3 regions of the Azospirillum sp. TSH20 genome follow, and region 2 is predicted to be linked to each of the others. Evidence: riboswitches for the same ligand, from Rfam matches in the RefSeq annotation. Region 2 holds a riboswitch; each other region holds the start of a gene.
The links. Region 2 has a riboswitch for thiamine pyrophosphate ahead of TSH20_RS15860 (ABC transporter ATP-binding protein). Riboswitches for the same ligand answer to the same signal wherever they lie in the genome.
Positions count from the first base shown of each region.

Region 1 (5,220 bases), on a different contig from region 2:
AACCCGTGGAAGTTCGAGTCTTCTCGACCGCACCACTCTCCCATGCAGATGGGACCATCCCGGGGATACGGGAACACCGAAAAGCCCGCAGGTCGCAAGACCGAGCGGGCTTTTTCGTATCCGGGCCTCACCCCGCCAGCGCGTGCAGCAGCTTGGACGCTCCCCCGGCGGCGCGGCGGACATCCTCGAACAGTACCATCATCTCGTAGATCACCAGGAAGGCGGCGCCGTAGAACCAGGGGCGCCAGCGTTCCTCCACCCAGGCGACCAGACGGTGGATGCCGCCCATCGGCAGCAGCCGGGCGACGGCAAAGGCGCTGAGCATGCCGATCAGGGCGCCGCCGGTGACGTCGCCCGGATAATGCAGGCCCAGATAGACCCGCGGCAGCGCGATCACCAGCGCCGCCCATAGGCAGGCCAGCAACCCCCACAGGCGCGAAGCGCGGAGGAAGGTGGCGGCCAGCGCGAAGCCCAGCGCGGCGTTGTCGCTGGGGAAGGAACTCCAGTTCTTCAGGGCGTCGCGGCTCTGGCCGATCGGCGGGACGAAGGAGAGGCCGACATCGTGCAGCGGGCGCGGCCGGGCCGGCATCACCGCCTGGATCAGGATGGACGCCGCCACCGCCAGCACCACCGCGGTGATGGCGTCCACCACCAGCCGGCGCCCGGCCTCCGTCTCCTCCCGGCGGAACCACAGCCACCACAGGGCGGCGCTGAACAGCCCCAGCTTGATCAGATAGATGTTGGCGATCCCGCGCACCGCCATGTCCAACGCCGCGCTGTGGCCCGCGAACTGGTTCAGCCACAGCAGCAGCGACTGGTCGAGACGATGCAGGTACTCCACAGGCGCTCCAAAGGTGGGGGGTACGGGAGCGGCCAGTGTTGCGATTTTATGACAGGGTGGGTCAACGGCGCATCGGAAGGCGCCGTCCGGGACCGGGGCGAGCGGTTCGGGGTGCCACCCTCCCCGATTTTGGGCCGTGCGGAAGGCGTGGCCGGGTCAGCGGAACTCGATGTAGCGGTCCAGCGTGGCGCGGCGCAGCGCGCGGACGATGTGCGGGGCGGCACCGCTGGCGACGATGTGACCACCGGCCTCGCGGCAGCGGTTCGCCAGGATGAACATCATCCCGATGGCGGCGGAATCGATGAAGGTGACGAAGCGCAGATCGATCGGGACCACCGGGCTGGCCGCGAAGTCCCAGTCGCGCAACATGTCGTGAAAGCGGGTGCCGTCCTCGTAGGTGCAGCGGCCGGACAGCAGGATGCCGTCGCGACCGCCGACGGTGGTGAAGGCATACTCCATCGGTGCTTTCGGTCCCCCTCCCCATCCCGCGCCGCCGTGGATGCGGCGCGAGACGCATGGGAACATGAAGGGTCGCGGCGGTGCAAGGATATGGTGGCAAATGCGGCCAATGCCGCCGTGCCTGCCGGTTTCCGCCGAACCGGGCTGGACAAACCGGGGTGGCGCCTCTATGTCGGGGGCGCTTCCGCCGTCACCGGTCCCGTCCCTTGACGGACGGCTCCCGGCACCGGCCGGAAGGCTTCCACAACCCGCAAACCCCGAACGCCGGCCCCAAGCGCCATCGGCCCCGTCCGATGTCGCGGAGCCGTCCCGTCGTTACCATGCCGCCGGCCACCCGGCTCAGGCATGCGGGGGATGCATCGTCGAAGGGAGGGTGCCGGCATGCACACCGATCCCCACACGCCGGATCTGCGGCCGGACGGCGCTGCCCACGCCCACGCCCAAGCCCGCCCGCATGCGGGTCCCGAGGCGGACGACGAACGTCCCTACGGCGTCGAGCCGGAGTTCGTGGAAGAGATCGTCGGCCTGCTGCGCGCCCGTGAACGCGAGGCCGTGCTGGCGCGGCTGGACGGGCTGCATGCCGCCGACATCGCCGACCTGATCGAACAGGCGGAGCCGGCCGAACGCGCCGACCTGATCGACCTGCTTCCCGCCGCGCTGGACGGCGAGGTGCTGTCCTACCTGAACCCCGATCTCCGCGAAGCGCTGATCGAACGGTTCGAGCCGCAGGAGCTGGCCGCCGCCGTCGCCGACCTCGACACCGACGACGCGGTGGAACTGATCGAGGATCTGGACGCCGAGACGCGCGCGCAGATCCTGGCGAACCTGCCCGACGCCGAACGCGCCCTGGTGCAGGAGAACCTGACCTACGACGAGGACAGCGCCGGCCGCATGATGCAGCGAGAGCTGGTCGCGGTGCCGGAATTCTGGACGGTCGGCAAGACCATCGACTTCGTGCGTGCGGCGACCGACACGCTGCCGGAGGATTTCTACGACATCTTCATCGTCGACCCGATGCACCGGGTGGTGGGGGCGGTGCCGCTGTCGCGCCTGCTGCGCCAGCGCCGTGCCGTGCGCATCGCCGATCTGGTGACCGGCGAGGTCGACTCCATCCCCGCCACCATGGAACGGGCGGAGGTGGCGAACCTGTTCCGCCAATATGCGCTGGTCTCCGCGCCGGTGGTCGATGCCGCCGGCCGGCTGATCGGCGTCATCACCGTCGACGACGTCGTCCGCATCATCGACGAGGAGGCGGAGGACGATCTGCGCAAGCTGAGCGGGTCGGGCGACACCGGCGTGTTCAGCGGCATCGCCGACATTGCCCGCAGCCGTGTCGGCTGGCTGACCATCAACCTCGCCACCGCCTTCCTGGCGTCCGGCGTCATCTCGCTGTTCGAGGGCACCATCGAGCAGATCGTGGCGCTGGCGGTGCTGATGCCGATCGTCGCCTCGATGGGCGGCAATGCCGGCACCCAGACGCTGACCGTCGTCGTCCGCGCGCTGGCGACGCACGACCTGTCGTCGGCCAATGCGCTGCGCGTGGTGGGCAAGGAACTGCTGGTCGGGTTGATCAACGGCGGCATCTTCGCGGTGATGGTCGGTGCGATCGCGCTGGTCTGGTACGGCCCGCTGATCGGCATCGTCATCGGGCTCGCCATGATCATCAATCTGGTCGTGGCGGGGCTGAGCGGTGCGCTGATCCCGCTGGGGCTGGAGAAGCTCGGCGTCGATCCGGCGGTGTCGAGCGCGGTGTTCCTGACGACGGTGACGGACGTCGTCGGCTTCCTGGCCTTCCTGGGACTGGCGTCGGTGTTTTTGTTGTAGGGGGCTCTTGATATGGGGGCGGCGGCCTCGCCGGCGGGAAGAACCGATTCCGCTTGTGGGGCCAGCGAAACATTGGCATAAGGCAAGCCATAGGCCTGGGGTGCCGTGCGGTGGTCGCGCGGCTGAGAACACACCCATCGAACCTGTCTGGGTAATTCCAGCGAAGGGAGCCGCCGCATGATCCATGCGCCAAAGTCATCTCCATTTTCGGCACATCCATCTTCCGTCTCCGGAATCCGTCCGTCCGCTGCCGGTCCATCCGTCGCCATCATCGGTGCCGGCTGCATCGGTCTCGCCATCGCCTGGAGGCTGGCGTCGGCCGGCTGCCGCGTCGATCTGTTCGAGCGGGGAGAGGCCGGGCGCGGCGCCACCCATGCCGCCGGCGGCATGCTGGCCGCCTGCGTCGAAACCGAACCGGGCGAGGAGGGGCTGCTGCCGCTGACCCGCGCCTCGCAGGCGCTGTGGCCGGACTTCGCCCGCGATCTTGAAGCCGCGAGCGGCATGGCGGTCGATCTGCGCAGCGAAGGCACCATGGTCATCGCGCTCAACGCTGACGATGCCGCCAAGGTCCGTTTCCTGCACGGTTTCCAGCGCGACCTGGGCCTGCCGGTGGAGTGGCTGAGCGGGGCCGAGGTGCGGCGGCGCGAACCCTTCCTGCAACCGGGCGTCGCCGGTGCCCTGTTCTGTGCCGGCGACCATCAGGTCGACAACCGCAAGGTCGCGGCCGCCCTGCGCCGCGCCGCTCTGGCCGCCGGTGCCCGCCTGCACGAACAGTGCGGCGAGGTGGCGCTGGCGGTGGAGGGCGGTCGCGCCGTGGGTGTGCGGGTTGCTGCAACATTGCACCGGGCCGACCGGGTGGTTCTGGCTGCCGGGGCATGGTCGGCCGGAGTGCCGGGACTGCCGCCCGCCGCCATGCCGCCGGTGCGGCCGGTGAAAGGGCAGATGGTCTGCCTGCGGATGGACCAGCGACTGCCGCTGCTGCGCCATGTGGTGTGGACGCCCGGCACCTACCTGATCCCGCGGCTGGACGGCCGGCTGCTGATCGGCGCGACGACGGAGGAGCGCGGCTTCGATGACCGTCTGACCGCCGGCGGGCAGTTCGCCCTGCTGGAGGGGGCATGGCGGGCGCTGCCCGGCATCGCCGAACTGCCGATCGAGGAGGCCTGGGTTGGGTTCCGCCCCGGCAGCCGCGACGATGCGCCGATCCTGGGCGACAGCGGCATTCCCGGCCTGATCCACGCCACCGGCCACCACCGCAACGGCATCCTGCTGACTCCGGTGACCGCCGACGGCATCGCCCGGCTGGTGCTGACCGGCGAGACCGACCCGCTGCTGCGCCCCTTCGCCGCCGACCGCTTCGTTGCGGCGGGAGCGGCGGCATGAGCGCCATCCGCATCAATGGCCGCGAAGAGCCGCTTTCCGCCGCGTCGCTGGCCGAGCTTCTGGCTGGTCGCGGCATCGCCGAGGGTGCGCAGGGGGTCGCCGTCGCGCTGAACGGCGCCGTCGTCCCCCGCCGCCGCTGGCCCGAAACCCGGCTCCAGCCCGGCGACAGCCTGGAAATCGTCCGCCCGATCCAAGGCGGCTGACCTTCCTACACCTCCCTCTCCCGCCCCGGGAGAGGGAAGGGGCCCAAGCGCAGCTTGGGAAGGGTGAGGGGTGGGGCAAGGATCAAAATCCAAGTTCGGACATCCCCTCACCCTCCCCACGCCTTCGGCGCGGGTCCCCTCCCTCTCCCGGGGCGGGAGAGGGCCTTCTAAAAGGCACTCCCCATGTCCCAATCCGACATCCTCACCATTGCTGGGCGCAACCTCGGGTCGCGCCTCTTCCTAGGCACCGCCGGCTATCCGAATCAGCAGGTGATGCTCGACGCGCTGGCGGCCAGCGGCAGCGAGCTGGTCACGCTGGCGATCCGGCGCATCAGCCTGGACGGCTATTCGGAAAGCCTCGTCGACGTGCTGGCCCGTGCCACTGCCGGGCGGCCGACCGGCCCGGTCGGGCTGCTGCCCAACACCGCCGGCTGCATGACCGCCAAGGAAGCCGTTCTGACCGCCCAGCTGTCGCGCGAGGCGCTCGATACGCCCTGGATCAAGCTGGAG
Region 1 covers NZ_LGQU01000150.1:7,989-13,208, reverse strand. The annotation lists tRNA gene TSH20_RS31805 (tRNA-Leu) at 1-35, shown strand, start outside; gene TSH20_RS31800 (phosphatase PAP2 family protein) at 128-841, opposite strand; gene TSH20_RS31795 (STAS domain-containing protein) at 998-1,300, opposite strand; gene mgtE (magnesium transporter) at 1,682-3,124, shown strand; TPP riboswitch at 3,211-3,310, shown strand; gene thiO (glycine oxidase ThiO) at 3,302-4,507, shown strand; gene thiS (sulfur carrier protein ThiS) at 4,504-4,710, shown strand; gene TSH20_RS31775 (thiazole synthase) at 4,894-5,220, shown strand, end outside.
Region 1: it holds a riboswitch for thiamine pyrophosphate, as region 2 does, so the genes downstream of both, thiO (glycine oxidase ThiO) here and TSH20_RS15860 (ABC transporter ATP-binding protein) in region 2, are expected to answer to the same signal.

Region 2 (5,220 bases):
CATCAGGCTGGCGACCATCAGGCCGGCGCCAATTAGGTGTTTCATCGGCAGGTGCTTCATCGGGTGTCTCTCCCCCTTCGAGGGTTGGCGGCTTAAGGGTTGGCGTCGTCGGCAGGTTGGGTATCGGGTTGCCAGGGCAGCGCGCGGCGGGCCAGCGCATCGACGGCGGCGTACAGCGTCACCGCGAACAGCCCCAGCACCAGCACGGCGGCGAACAGAAGGTCGATCTGCATGCGGGCGTTGGCGTGCAGCATGAGGTAGCCGAGGCCGGAGGACGACCCCACCCATTCGCCGATCACCGCGCCGATCGGCGCCACCGCGGCGGCGACACGCACGCCGGACCAGAAGGCGGGCAGGGCGGCCGGCAGGCGGATGCTCCACAGGATGGCGGCGGGGGAGGCTCCCATGGTGCGGGCAAGGTCGAGCCAGCCGGGATCGGTGCGCCGCAGCCCGTCGAACAGCGCGGTCGTCACCGGGAAATAGATGACCAGCACCGCCATGGCGATTTTGGAGGCCATGCCGTAGCCCAGCCACAGGACCAGCAGCGGCGCCAGGGCGAAGACCGGAATCGCCTGACTGACCAGCAGCAGCGGCATCAGCCAGCGCCGCGCGGTGCGGAAGCGCGCCAGCAGAAGGGCACTGACACCGCCCAGCGCCACGCCGGCCACCAGCCCGATCAGGATCTCCGACAGGGTGGTCAGGCCGTGGGTCAGCAACAGGGGCGCCTGCCTCTGCATCGCGTCGGCCACCGCCAGTGGGCTGGGCAGCAGGTAACGCGGCAGGCCGGTGGCCCAGACCAGCGCCTGCCAGCCGGCGACCAGCACCAGCAGGGTGACCAGGGCGCGCAGCAGCGCCTTCATTCCGCCAGCCTCCGCAGCAGCTCGGCCTGATGGGCCAGCAGGCCAGGATCGTCGACACGGCGCGGCACCGGGCCCGACGGCTCCAGCGCCGGCCCCATCACGGCGGGACGGCCGGTCATCACATGCAGGCGGTCGCCGATGCGCAGCGCCTCCAGCGGGTCGTGGGTGACCATCAGGACGGTGCGGCCGGCCAATGTCTCCGCCGCCGTCTCCTGCAGCCGCAGCCGGGTGATGGCGTCAAGCGCGGAGAAGGGCTCGTCCATCAGGACCAGTGGCTTGTCCTCCATCAGCGTGCGGGCCAGCGCCACCCGCTGCCGTTGCCCGCCGGACAGGGCGGCGGGGCGGTCGCGTTCCCGCCCCGCCAGACCGACGCGGTCCAGCAATACGCGGGCCTGCTCCACCCGCGCCGGGCCGGGCCGGCGATGGCGCAGCCGGTCGCCGAGCAGGACATTGTCGAGGACGGTCAGCCAGGGCAGCAGAAGGTCCTGCTGCGCCATGTAGGCGATGCGGCCGGCCAGCGGCTCTCCATCGCCGGTAACGACTTGCGTCGGCGGTTCCGGTTCGGCGAGCCCGGCAAGAATGCGCAGCAGGGTGGTCTTGCCGACGCCGCTCGGTCCCAGCAGGCAGGTGGTCCGGCCGGCCGGCAGCTCCAGCGTCAGGTCGGAGAACAGCAGCGTGCCGCCATAGGTCAGCCGGGCGCGCGAGATCGTCACCGAAAGCGGCGTCATCGCAAGCATGTCGTTCTGGCGGAAAAGGAGTGGGTGCGGTCCCGCATCACTGATCCCTACGCCGGCATGAACCGGATCAGGTTCCAGGGGTCGTCCCGCAACAGGACCTCTCAGCCGCCCATCGGCTCCCCCCAGTGAAGGCGGCGACTATAGGCGCGGACGATCCGCGACCGCAAGCATTGCCGGATCGGAGTTCCGGCCCGTGGAAGCCGGTAGGTGGATGCCGGCCAGTGGAAGCGGGCGCTTGACCGGAGCGTGGCCGCGCCTAGTTTCTGGCGGGCATCATGGAGTGCCAGCCCTGACCACGCCCTTTCGCACCCCGCTGTTCATCGGCGGCGAGATCTATCGCGGCTCGACCTATGGGCCGAAACATCCGCTGGCGATCCCGCGCGTCTCGACCGCCATCGACCTCAGCCGCGCCATGGGCTGGCTGCCGGACGAGGTCTATCTCGACACCCATGTGGCGAGCGAACGGGAACTGGCACGCTTCCATACCGCCGATTACATCGCGGCGCTGAAGCGGGCGGAAGCGGAACAGCGGGTGGATGAAGCCACCGCCGCCCGCCACAATCTCGGCAAGCTGGAGAACCCGATCTTCGCCGAGATGTACCGGCGGCCCGCCCACAGCAGCGGATCGGCGCTGCAGGCAGCCCGGATCCTGGGCGACCGGCCGGCCGGTCTGGTGTATGCGCCGGCGGCGGGGACCCACCATGCGCGGCGCGACCGGGCCAGCGGCTTCTGCTATTTCAACGCGCCGGTGCTGGGCATCCTGGAACTGCTGGACCATGGGCTGGAGAGGGTGCTCTACGTCGATCTGGACGCCCACCATGGCGATGGGGTGGAGGAGGCCTTCGTCGACGACGATCGGGTTCTGACGATCTCCATCCACGAGGATGGTCGCTGGCCCTACACCGGCAAGGCGGAGGATCGCGCTGGCGGCATGGCCCGCAACCTGCCGGTGCCGCCGGGCTTCAACGACAGCGAGATGGAGCATGTGATGGAGGCGGCGGTGCTGCCGCTGGCCCGTGCCTTCCGTCCGCAGGCAATGGTGATCCAGACCGGCGCCGACGCGCTGGCCGAAGACCCGCTGAGCCGGCTGGAGCTGTCCAACCGCGCGCTGTGGGATGCGGTGGCGGCCCTGCTGCCGCTGGCGCCGCGGGTGCTGGTGGTGGGCGGCGGCGGCTATAACCCCTGGTCGGTCGGGCGCTGCTGGGCAGGGATCTGGGCGGTGATGAACGGCATCGACCCCGCGATCAAGCCGACGGCGGAGGCGGAGGCGGTGTTGCGCGCCCTGACCTGGAGCCGCGCCGCCGGCCGCAATCCGCCGGAACACTGGTTCACCACGCTGGGCGACGAACGCCGGCCGGGCCCGGTGCGCGACACGGTGAAACGGGTGGCGGAGATGGCGCTGTCCTGAACCGCAGCAAATCGTTTCATTTGGGTCGAATTTCGAACCAAGCCGTGACGATTCGTTGACGGACCTGGATTGTTCGGTGATCCTCATTCCACTGCGCCGGTGCAGCTTCCGCGTCGGATGATCCGGCCTTGGGCCGGGCTTTGGTAGGAGAACGGGCGGGCGGATGTCGAACACGACCCTGTTCCTGATCGCCATCGTCATCATCATGCTGGCCGCTGTCCCGGTCGCCATGATGCTGAAGGATTTCCTGCCGAACATCATGGAAAAGAGCAGCGGTCTGGAGCAGATCGAGAACCGCGTCTATGTGCTGCATGCGGAATCGCAGGAGCTTCAGAACCGGGTCAACCAGCTGGTTCAGCGCCGCAACAGCCAGTCATCCGACCGCAACCGGCTGGAAAGCGACATCCGCAAGGCGGAAAAGCAGATCCGCGAGCTGGCCGAGCAGCCGCCGATGTTCGTGCATGAGGTCGGTGACCCGCAGGCCGGCCTGATGAAGTTCGTCGCCACCGTCACCCAGGAAAAGGCGTCGGCCGCCGCAAGGGCCGCCGGCGACCGCGGGCCCGTGAACCCGATCTGGCGCTGCGCCAACGTGGCGGAGGTCTGGGCCTCCAGTTTCGACGAGGCGAAGCAGATGTGCGACGTCGCCTTCCCCTTCAAGCTGGGGTTCCAGAAGACCTTCATGCGGGGGGACGCGAGGACCGGCGGCAAGGGGGGCGTGCCGGTGCCGCCCGCCACCGCTCGCGCCAAGGCCGGTGCCGCGACATGATGATCAACTTCATCATCGTCCTGGCGATCGTCGCGATCGGCGCCTGGCTCGGCAATGTGCTGATGACCGTGGAACAGCGGGTGTCGCAGGCGCGCCAGCGCGTGCGCGGCGTGCGCAACAGGCTGGACAAGCTGGACGCCACCATCCACCGCCTGCACCGCGAGGAGGAAAACCTCCATGCCGAGATCGAGGAGCTGACGCGGGACATCGTGGAACTGCGCAAGAAGCAGGTCGAGGTGCAGCAGCGACTGACCGAAGCGCAGTCAAAGCGCCGCCCGCAGATCCTGGTGCTGACCGACCGGCGCAATCCCGGCGACAAGGAATGGCTGGTGACCGTGGTGAACCAGCAGATCGGCGAGATCGACGCCACCCACCCGCTGGCGGTTGAATGGGCACGCGGGCGCAATTATCTGGTGTGGGCGGAATCAGACCGCGAGGCGGCCGAACGCGCCAACCGCCGGTTCAGCGCACGTCCCGGCTATCAGGTGCGGTCGGTGGCACCGGTCAAGGAAGACCTCTACAGCCCCAGTGCCGCCCGCAGCGCGGCGTAGAGACGGAAAAGCCCTTCTCCCTGGGTGGGAGAAGGGCTTCCGGAAACAAGAACAACCTGACCTGTCGGGCCAGCCTCAGCGCGCCTTGGCGGTGGCCGGGGTCTGGCGGAAGGCGTCGTGCAGGTAGGGCGACAGCGCCTGACGCATGTTGCGCAGCCATTCGTGGATGATGATCAGCGAGCGGGAGGCGACCGGCGGGGTCATGCCCAGCTTCACCAGATCCTCGCGGGTCATCGTCGCAACCTGATCCAGCCGGTGGCCGGTCAGGCGCGCCCAGGCCGGAGCGGTGCAGGGCTGCATGGAGATGACCTGCAGGCCCTCGCGCTCCACCATCTCGGCCTTGCGGCGGGCGTACTGGCTGTCCTCAAGCTGCGAGAAGGGGCCGGAGAAGCCGTTTTCGACGAGGACGCGCTTGGCCTTCGGGGCGATGGTCGCCACCCGCTCCAGCGTCGTCATGCCGGTGGAGAGCGAGGCGAGGTCGACGGTCACCGGAACCATGAAGGTCAGCCGTTCGCCGTCGCCGACGTAATAGTCGAAGCCCGACACCTCGGCCCAGTTGAAGAACCACTGCGAGATGTTGCCGCCGAAGTCGTACAGACGGCCGCCGCGCTGCAGTTCCGGACCGATCAGATCCCAGAACTCGTAGAAGCCGTCGCCCGACCCCATCATGTTCATGAAGTCCTGGGTGATGCGGCGATGTTCGACCACGTCCGGGCCGAACAGGCGGGCGAGACGCTCGTTCACCTCGTACTCGACGACCTTCAGTTGCAGGCCTTCCAGCATGGCAGTCGCCATCAGGTGATGGGACAGCAGCGTCTTGCCGACGCCGCCGCGGTCATTGAGGACGAAGATCGTGCCCAGCATGCGATCGCCTTTCCAGTATGCGTTCGTTGATTCG
Region 2 covers NZ_LGQU01000054.1:7,678-12,897, forward strand. The annotation lists gene TSH20_RS15850 (ABC transporter substrate-binding protein) at 1-45, opposite strand, end outside; gene TSH20_RS15855 (ABC transporter permease) at 93-860, opposite strand; gene TSH20_RS15860 (ABC transporter ATP-binding protein) at 857-1,588, opposite strand; TPP riboswitch at 1,624-1,730, opposite strand; gene TSH20_RS15865 (acetoin utilization protein AcuC) at 1,833-3,005, shown strand; gene TSH20_RS15870 (hypothetical protein) at 3,169-3,771, shown strand; gene TSH20_RS15875 (hypothetical protein) at 3,768-4,322, shown strand; gene TSH20_RS15880 (hypothetical protein) at 4,398-5,220, opposite strand, start outside.

Region 3 (5,220 bases), on a different contig from region 2:
AGACCGCTGCCGAGGCTCCGGCGGAGGCCGCACCGGTCGCCGCCGCTCCGGCTCCGGTGCCCCAGCCCGCTCCGGCCGCCGAGCCCGCCAACGAGCCGGCTCCCGCCGGTGACGAGGACGAGGCAAATGCCAAGCCGCGCCGCGGCTGGTGGAAGCGGTAAGCCCAACGGCCCAACCGGGACCTCTGGAACGGGAAAAGGCGCCGCAAGGCGCCTTTTCCTTTTCCCGGACGTTATCACCCCTGCCACAGGACAGGTCGGACCATGAGCAAGGCCTTCACCCGCGAGAACGACACGCCGGACGACGACGAACTCGACGATCCGGCACCGCTGCCGCAGGGCTTCAAGAACTACATGACCCCGCCCGGCTTCCAACGCATGCAGGAGGAGTTGCGCCACCTGCTGCGGGTGGAGCGGCCGAAGGTGGTGGAGGTGGTGTCCTGGGCCGCCGGCAACGGCGACCGGTCTGAGAATGGCGACTATCTCTATGGCAAGAAGCGCCTGCGCGAGATCGACCGCCGCATCCGCTTCCTGAACAAGCGGCTGGAATCGGCGGTGGTGGTCAATCCGCAGGACCAGAAGAACCGCGAACAGGTCTTCTTCGGCGCCACCGTCACCTATGCCCGCGAGGACGGGTCGGAGAACACCATCACCATCGTCGGCGCCGACGAAGTCGACCCCGACCGCGGCCATGTCAGCTGGATCTCCCCCATCGCCCGCGCCCTGCTGAAAGCGCGGGAAGGCGATCTGGTCGACGTCCGTACGCCAGCGGGGATGGAGCAGGTCGAGGTGCTGGAGATCAGGTACGCGGGATGACGGAGGGGGCAGTAACCTGCCCCCTCCCCCTCCCTCACTCCGCCGCCGGCTGATAGATCTCCCCGCCCGACTCGCGGAACTTCTGCGACATCTCGGCCATGCCGGACTCTGCGGCGTCGCGGATTTCCTGCGTGATCTTCATCGAACAGAATTTCGGTCCGCACATCGAACAGAAATGCGCGGTCTTGGCGCCCTCCGCCGGCAGGGTCTCGTCGTGGTAGGCCATCGCCGTGTCGGGATCGAGCGACAGGGCGAACTGGTCACGCCAGCGGAAGGAGAAGCGGGCACGCGACATGGCGTCGTCGCGCAGCCGCGCCGCCGGGTGGCCCTTGGCGAGGTCGGCGGCATGGGCGGCGATCTTGTAGGCGATGACGCCGGCCTTCACGTCGTCGCGGTCGGGCAGGCCCAGATGCTCCTTCGGCGTGACGTAGCAGAGCATCGCCGTGCCGAACCAGCCAATCATCGCCGCACCGATGGCGCTGGTGATGTGGTCGTAGCCCGGCGCGATGTCGGTCACCAACGGCCCGAGCGTGTAGAAGGGCGCCTCGCCGCACAGTGCCAGTTGCTTCTCCACATTGTGCTTGATCTTGTGCATCGGCACATGGCCCGGCCCCTCGATCATCACCTGCACGTCGCGCGCCCAGGCGATCTTGGTCAGCTCGCCCAGGGTTTCCAGCTCGGCGAACTGGGCGGCATCGTTGGCGTCGGCCTGACTGCCCGGCCGCAGGCCGTCACCCATCGACAGCGCCACGTCATAGGCGCGGCAGATTTCGACAATGTCGGCGAAATGGTCGTAGAGGAAATTCTCGCGGTGATGCGCCAGGCACCATTTGGCGATGATCGAGCCGCCGCGCGAGACGATGCCGGTCACCCGCTTCGCGGTCAGCGGGATGTGGGCCAGCCGCAGGCCGGCATGGATGGTGAAGTAATCGACGCCCTGCTCCGCCTGTTCGATCAGCGTGTCGCGGAACAGCTCCCAGGTCAGATTCTCGGCCTTGCCATTCACCTTCTCCAGCGCCTGATAGATCGGCACGGTGCCGATGGGGACCGGGGAGTTGCGCAGGATCCACTCACGGGTCTGGTGGATGTCGGCGCCGGTGGACAGGTCCATCACGGTGTCGGCGCCCCAGCGGATCGACCAGACCATCTTCTCAACCTCCTCCTCGATCGAGGAGGTCACGGCGGAATTGCCGATGTTGGCGTTGATTTTGGTCAGGAAGTTGCGGCCGATGATCATCGGCTCCGACTCGGGGTGGTTGACGTTGGACGGGATGATCGCCCGCCCGCGCGCCACCTCGTCCCGGACGAATTCCGGGGTGATGAAGTCAGGGATCTCGGCACCAAAATCCTCGCCGTCGCGCCCCGATCCACTGGCGGCCTCCAGCGCTGCGGCGCGGCCCAGATTCTCGCGGACGGCGATGTATTCCATCTCCGCGGTGACGATGCCGGCGCGGGCGTAGGCCATCTGGGTCACTGCCCCGCCGCCCTTGGCGCGCAGCACGCCGCTGTCGGTGGTCTCAACGTCGCCACGCGCCAGGATCCAGTCGCGGCGGTGCTTGGCCAACCCGGCCCGCACGTCGATGGCAACCGACTCGTCGGTGTAAGGGCCGGAGGCGTCATAAACGGTCAGGGGCGGCTCGCCGCCCGACAGCGCGATCTCGCGCAGGGCGACGCGCAGGTCGGGAAAGCGCGTGCCGGACACATGTATTTTCCGCGACGACGGCAGCGGGCCGGTCGAGATGCGGATGGCGTTCTCGTTGAAGTCCTTAGGCATTGGGTTTCTCCGTCGGAGTTGGGCGGACAAACCCGGGACTGCGGACGGAGGTGCGGTATCTTCGTGCAGGCCGTTCCCCGGCATAGCGGGGGCGATGCGGCCGGACGGGGGCGTGGTCGGCCCGTCACGAGGTCCCTCCCTTCGCCGGTATGACCCGGATCAGGTTCGAAGGGTCACCACGCTGCCGGCGACGCTTGGCGCCGTCCGGCCGTTGGTATCTCAGCCCCCTGTCGGGACCCCCCTGGAATGCGCCCATCCTGCCGACGACGGACGCGCCTGTCAAAAGGAAAGCGCCGCGGACGATCCGTCTGCCATATTGTGGAAATGCGCTACATCCAGCGCTTCGACCGCACATAGACCATCGGCAGCAAGGCCGACAGCAGCATCAGCCCCAAGGCGCTGGCATAGCCGAAGGGCGAATGGCTGCCGGGCATGTCGGTGAAGTTCATGCCGCCGATGCTGGCGACCAGGGTCGGCGGATAGAGCAGGACGGTCAGCACCGACACGATCTTGACGATCTCGTTCTGCTCGACATTGATCTGTCCCAACGCTGTATCCAGCGCCAGCGCGACCTTGCCGGCCAGGAAACGGGCATACTGGTCGAGCCCGCGCAGGTCCTGCAGGGTGGTCTTGGCCCAGCGCCGCGTCGCCTTGCCCGAATGCCAGCCGTCGCCGCGCGCCAGAAAGTCGGTCATGCGGGTAAGGCTGGCCAGACTGACCCGCGCCTTGCCGATCAGATGGCCGGCATGGCCGATGCGCTTCAGCGTCTGGGCATCGTCCAGCGTCTCGCCGCGGGAGCGCAGCTTGCGCCCGCGGAAATAGCGGCGGTTCAGCGCATCCAACTCCACCCCGGTCCGCCGCAGCACGACGGAGGTGCGGTCGATCATCCCATCCACCAGCGCCGCCAGAACCAATTCGCCACGGGCGGCCGAGATCTCGCCATGGGTGGCGCGGCGGCGAAAGGCCAGCAGCGCCTGCGGATCGATGTCGTGGATGGTCACCAGCCGCCGCCCGGCCAGCACAAAGCTGACGGTGGCGATGCGCGGCTCGTCGGTGTCGGCCCAGACCAGCGCGGTGACGGTCATGGTCAAGGCGCCGCCGGTCACGCGGAGACGGCTCGACTCCTCGATCTCCGCCATCTGCTCGCGGGTGGGCAGGCCCGTTCCGATCAGCGCCTCCGCCCGCGCCAACTCTTCGGACGTCGGATTGATGAGGTCGAGCCACACGGCGGAGTCGGGCAATGGCGCCGCCTCCTCCGCGGCAGCCTCCCTGACCCAACGCAGCAGACCGCCGTCATTGACGAAGACATGCAGCAAGGCTGTGCTCCTTGCGTCGGTAATCCGCCCCTCTCCCGCCCCGGGAGAGGGCAATTTACGTCAGCCGACCGCCGCGTCGCGGCTTAACGGGTGGCGGCACCTTCTCCCCATTGTCGAGGTCCAGCGCCGCACCCTCGGCCTTCAATGCCTGTTCCAGCTTGCGCCGGAAGGCGCCGCCGTCCCGCTTGGCGTCCAGGAAATGGCCGACCGCCTCCTTCGCCGCGTCGCTGTCGTAGGGAACCTTGCCCAACGCCGCCAGCTTGGCGCGCTCCACCAGCTTCGGGTCCATCTTCTCGCGGATGGCCTTCATCTGGCGGAGCAAATCCTTGCGCAGGTCGGACATCAGTCCCCCTTATTCCGGCGTCAGGCCTTGCCGATCAGGGTGCCGGCGCCGCCCTCGGTGAAGATCTCGAGCAGCAGCGCATGCGGCACGCGGCCATCCAGGATAACAGCGGCGTCGACGCCCTGCTCCACCGCGCCGATGCAGGTCTCGATCTTCGGGATCATGCCGCCCGAGGCGGTGCCGTCGGCGATGGCCTTGTGGGCATCCGCCAGCGACATCTTCTCGATCAGCTTCTTTTCCTTGTCGAGCACGCCGGCGACGTCGGTCAGCAGGAAGAAGCGCGCCGCCTTCACCGCCGCCGCGACCGCACCGGCCGCCGTGTCGGCGTTGATGTTGTAGGTGTCGCCGTTCACGTCGAAGCCGACCGGCGCGATCACCGGGATGATGTCCGACTTGGCGAGGGCCTGCAGAATCTCCGGGTTCACCTTGTAGGGTTCACCGACGAATCCCAGGTCCAGCACCCGTTCGATGTTGCTGTCGGGATCGCGTTGCACGCGCTCCAGCCGGCGGGCGGTGATCAGGTTGCTGTCCTTGCCCGACAGGCCGACGGCGCGGCCGCCGGCGCTGTTGATGGCGGCGACGATCTGCTTGTTGATGGAGCCGGCCAGCACCATCTCGACCACCTCGACCGTCTCCTTGTCGGTGACGCGCAGGCCGTCGATGAAGCTGGACTTGATCTTCAGCCGCTCCAGCATCTGGCCGATCTGCGGCCCACCGCCGTGGACGACCACCGGGTTGATGCCGACCTGCTTCAGCAGCACGATATCGCGCGCGAACAGCTCCGCCAGACCGGCGTCGCCCATGGCGTGGCCGCCGTACTTGATGACGAAGGTGCTCCCGGCATAACGGCGCATGTAGGGCAGCGCTTCGGACAGGGTACGGGCCTTGGCGAGCCACTCGTCACGGGTGGGAGTCTGCACGGGAGGATGCCCTTTGTCGGGATGGAGTGTCGGGTCTCTTTAACGGAAAGGC
Region 3 covers NZ_LGQU01000048.1:52,750-57,969, reverse strand. The annotation lists gene TSH20_RS13960 (ribonuclease E/G) at 1-161, shown strand, start outside; gene greB (transcription elongation factor GreB) at 264-815, shown strand; gene thiC (phosphomethylpyrimidine synthase ThiC) at 850-2,589, opposite strand; TPP riboswitch at 2,709-2,842, opposite strand; gene TSH20_RS13945 (CorA family divalent cation transporter) at 2,919-3,905, opposite strand; gene TSH20_RS13940 (hypothetical protein) at 3,961-4,248, opposite strand; gene argB (acetylglutamate kinase) at 4,269-5,168, opposite strand.
Region 3: it holds a riboswitch for thiamine pyrophosphate, as region 2 does, so the genes downstream of both, thiC (phosphomethylpyrimidine synthase ThiC) here and TSH20_RS15860 (ABC transporter ATP-binding protein) in region 2, are expected to answer to the same signal.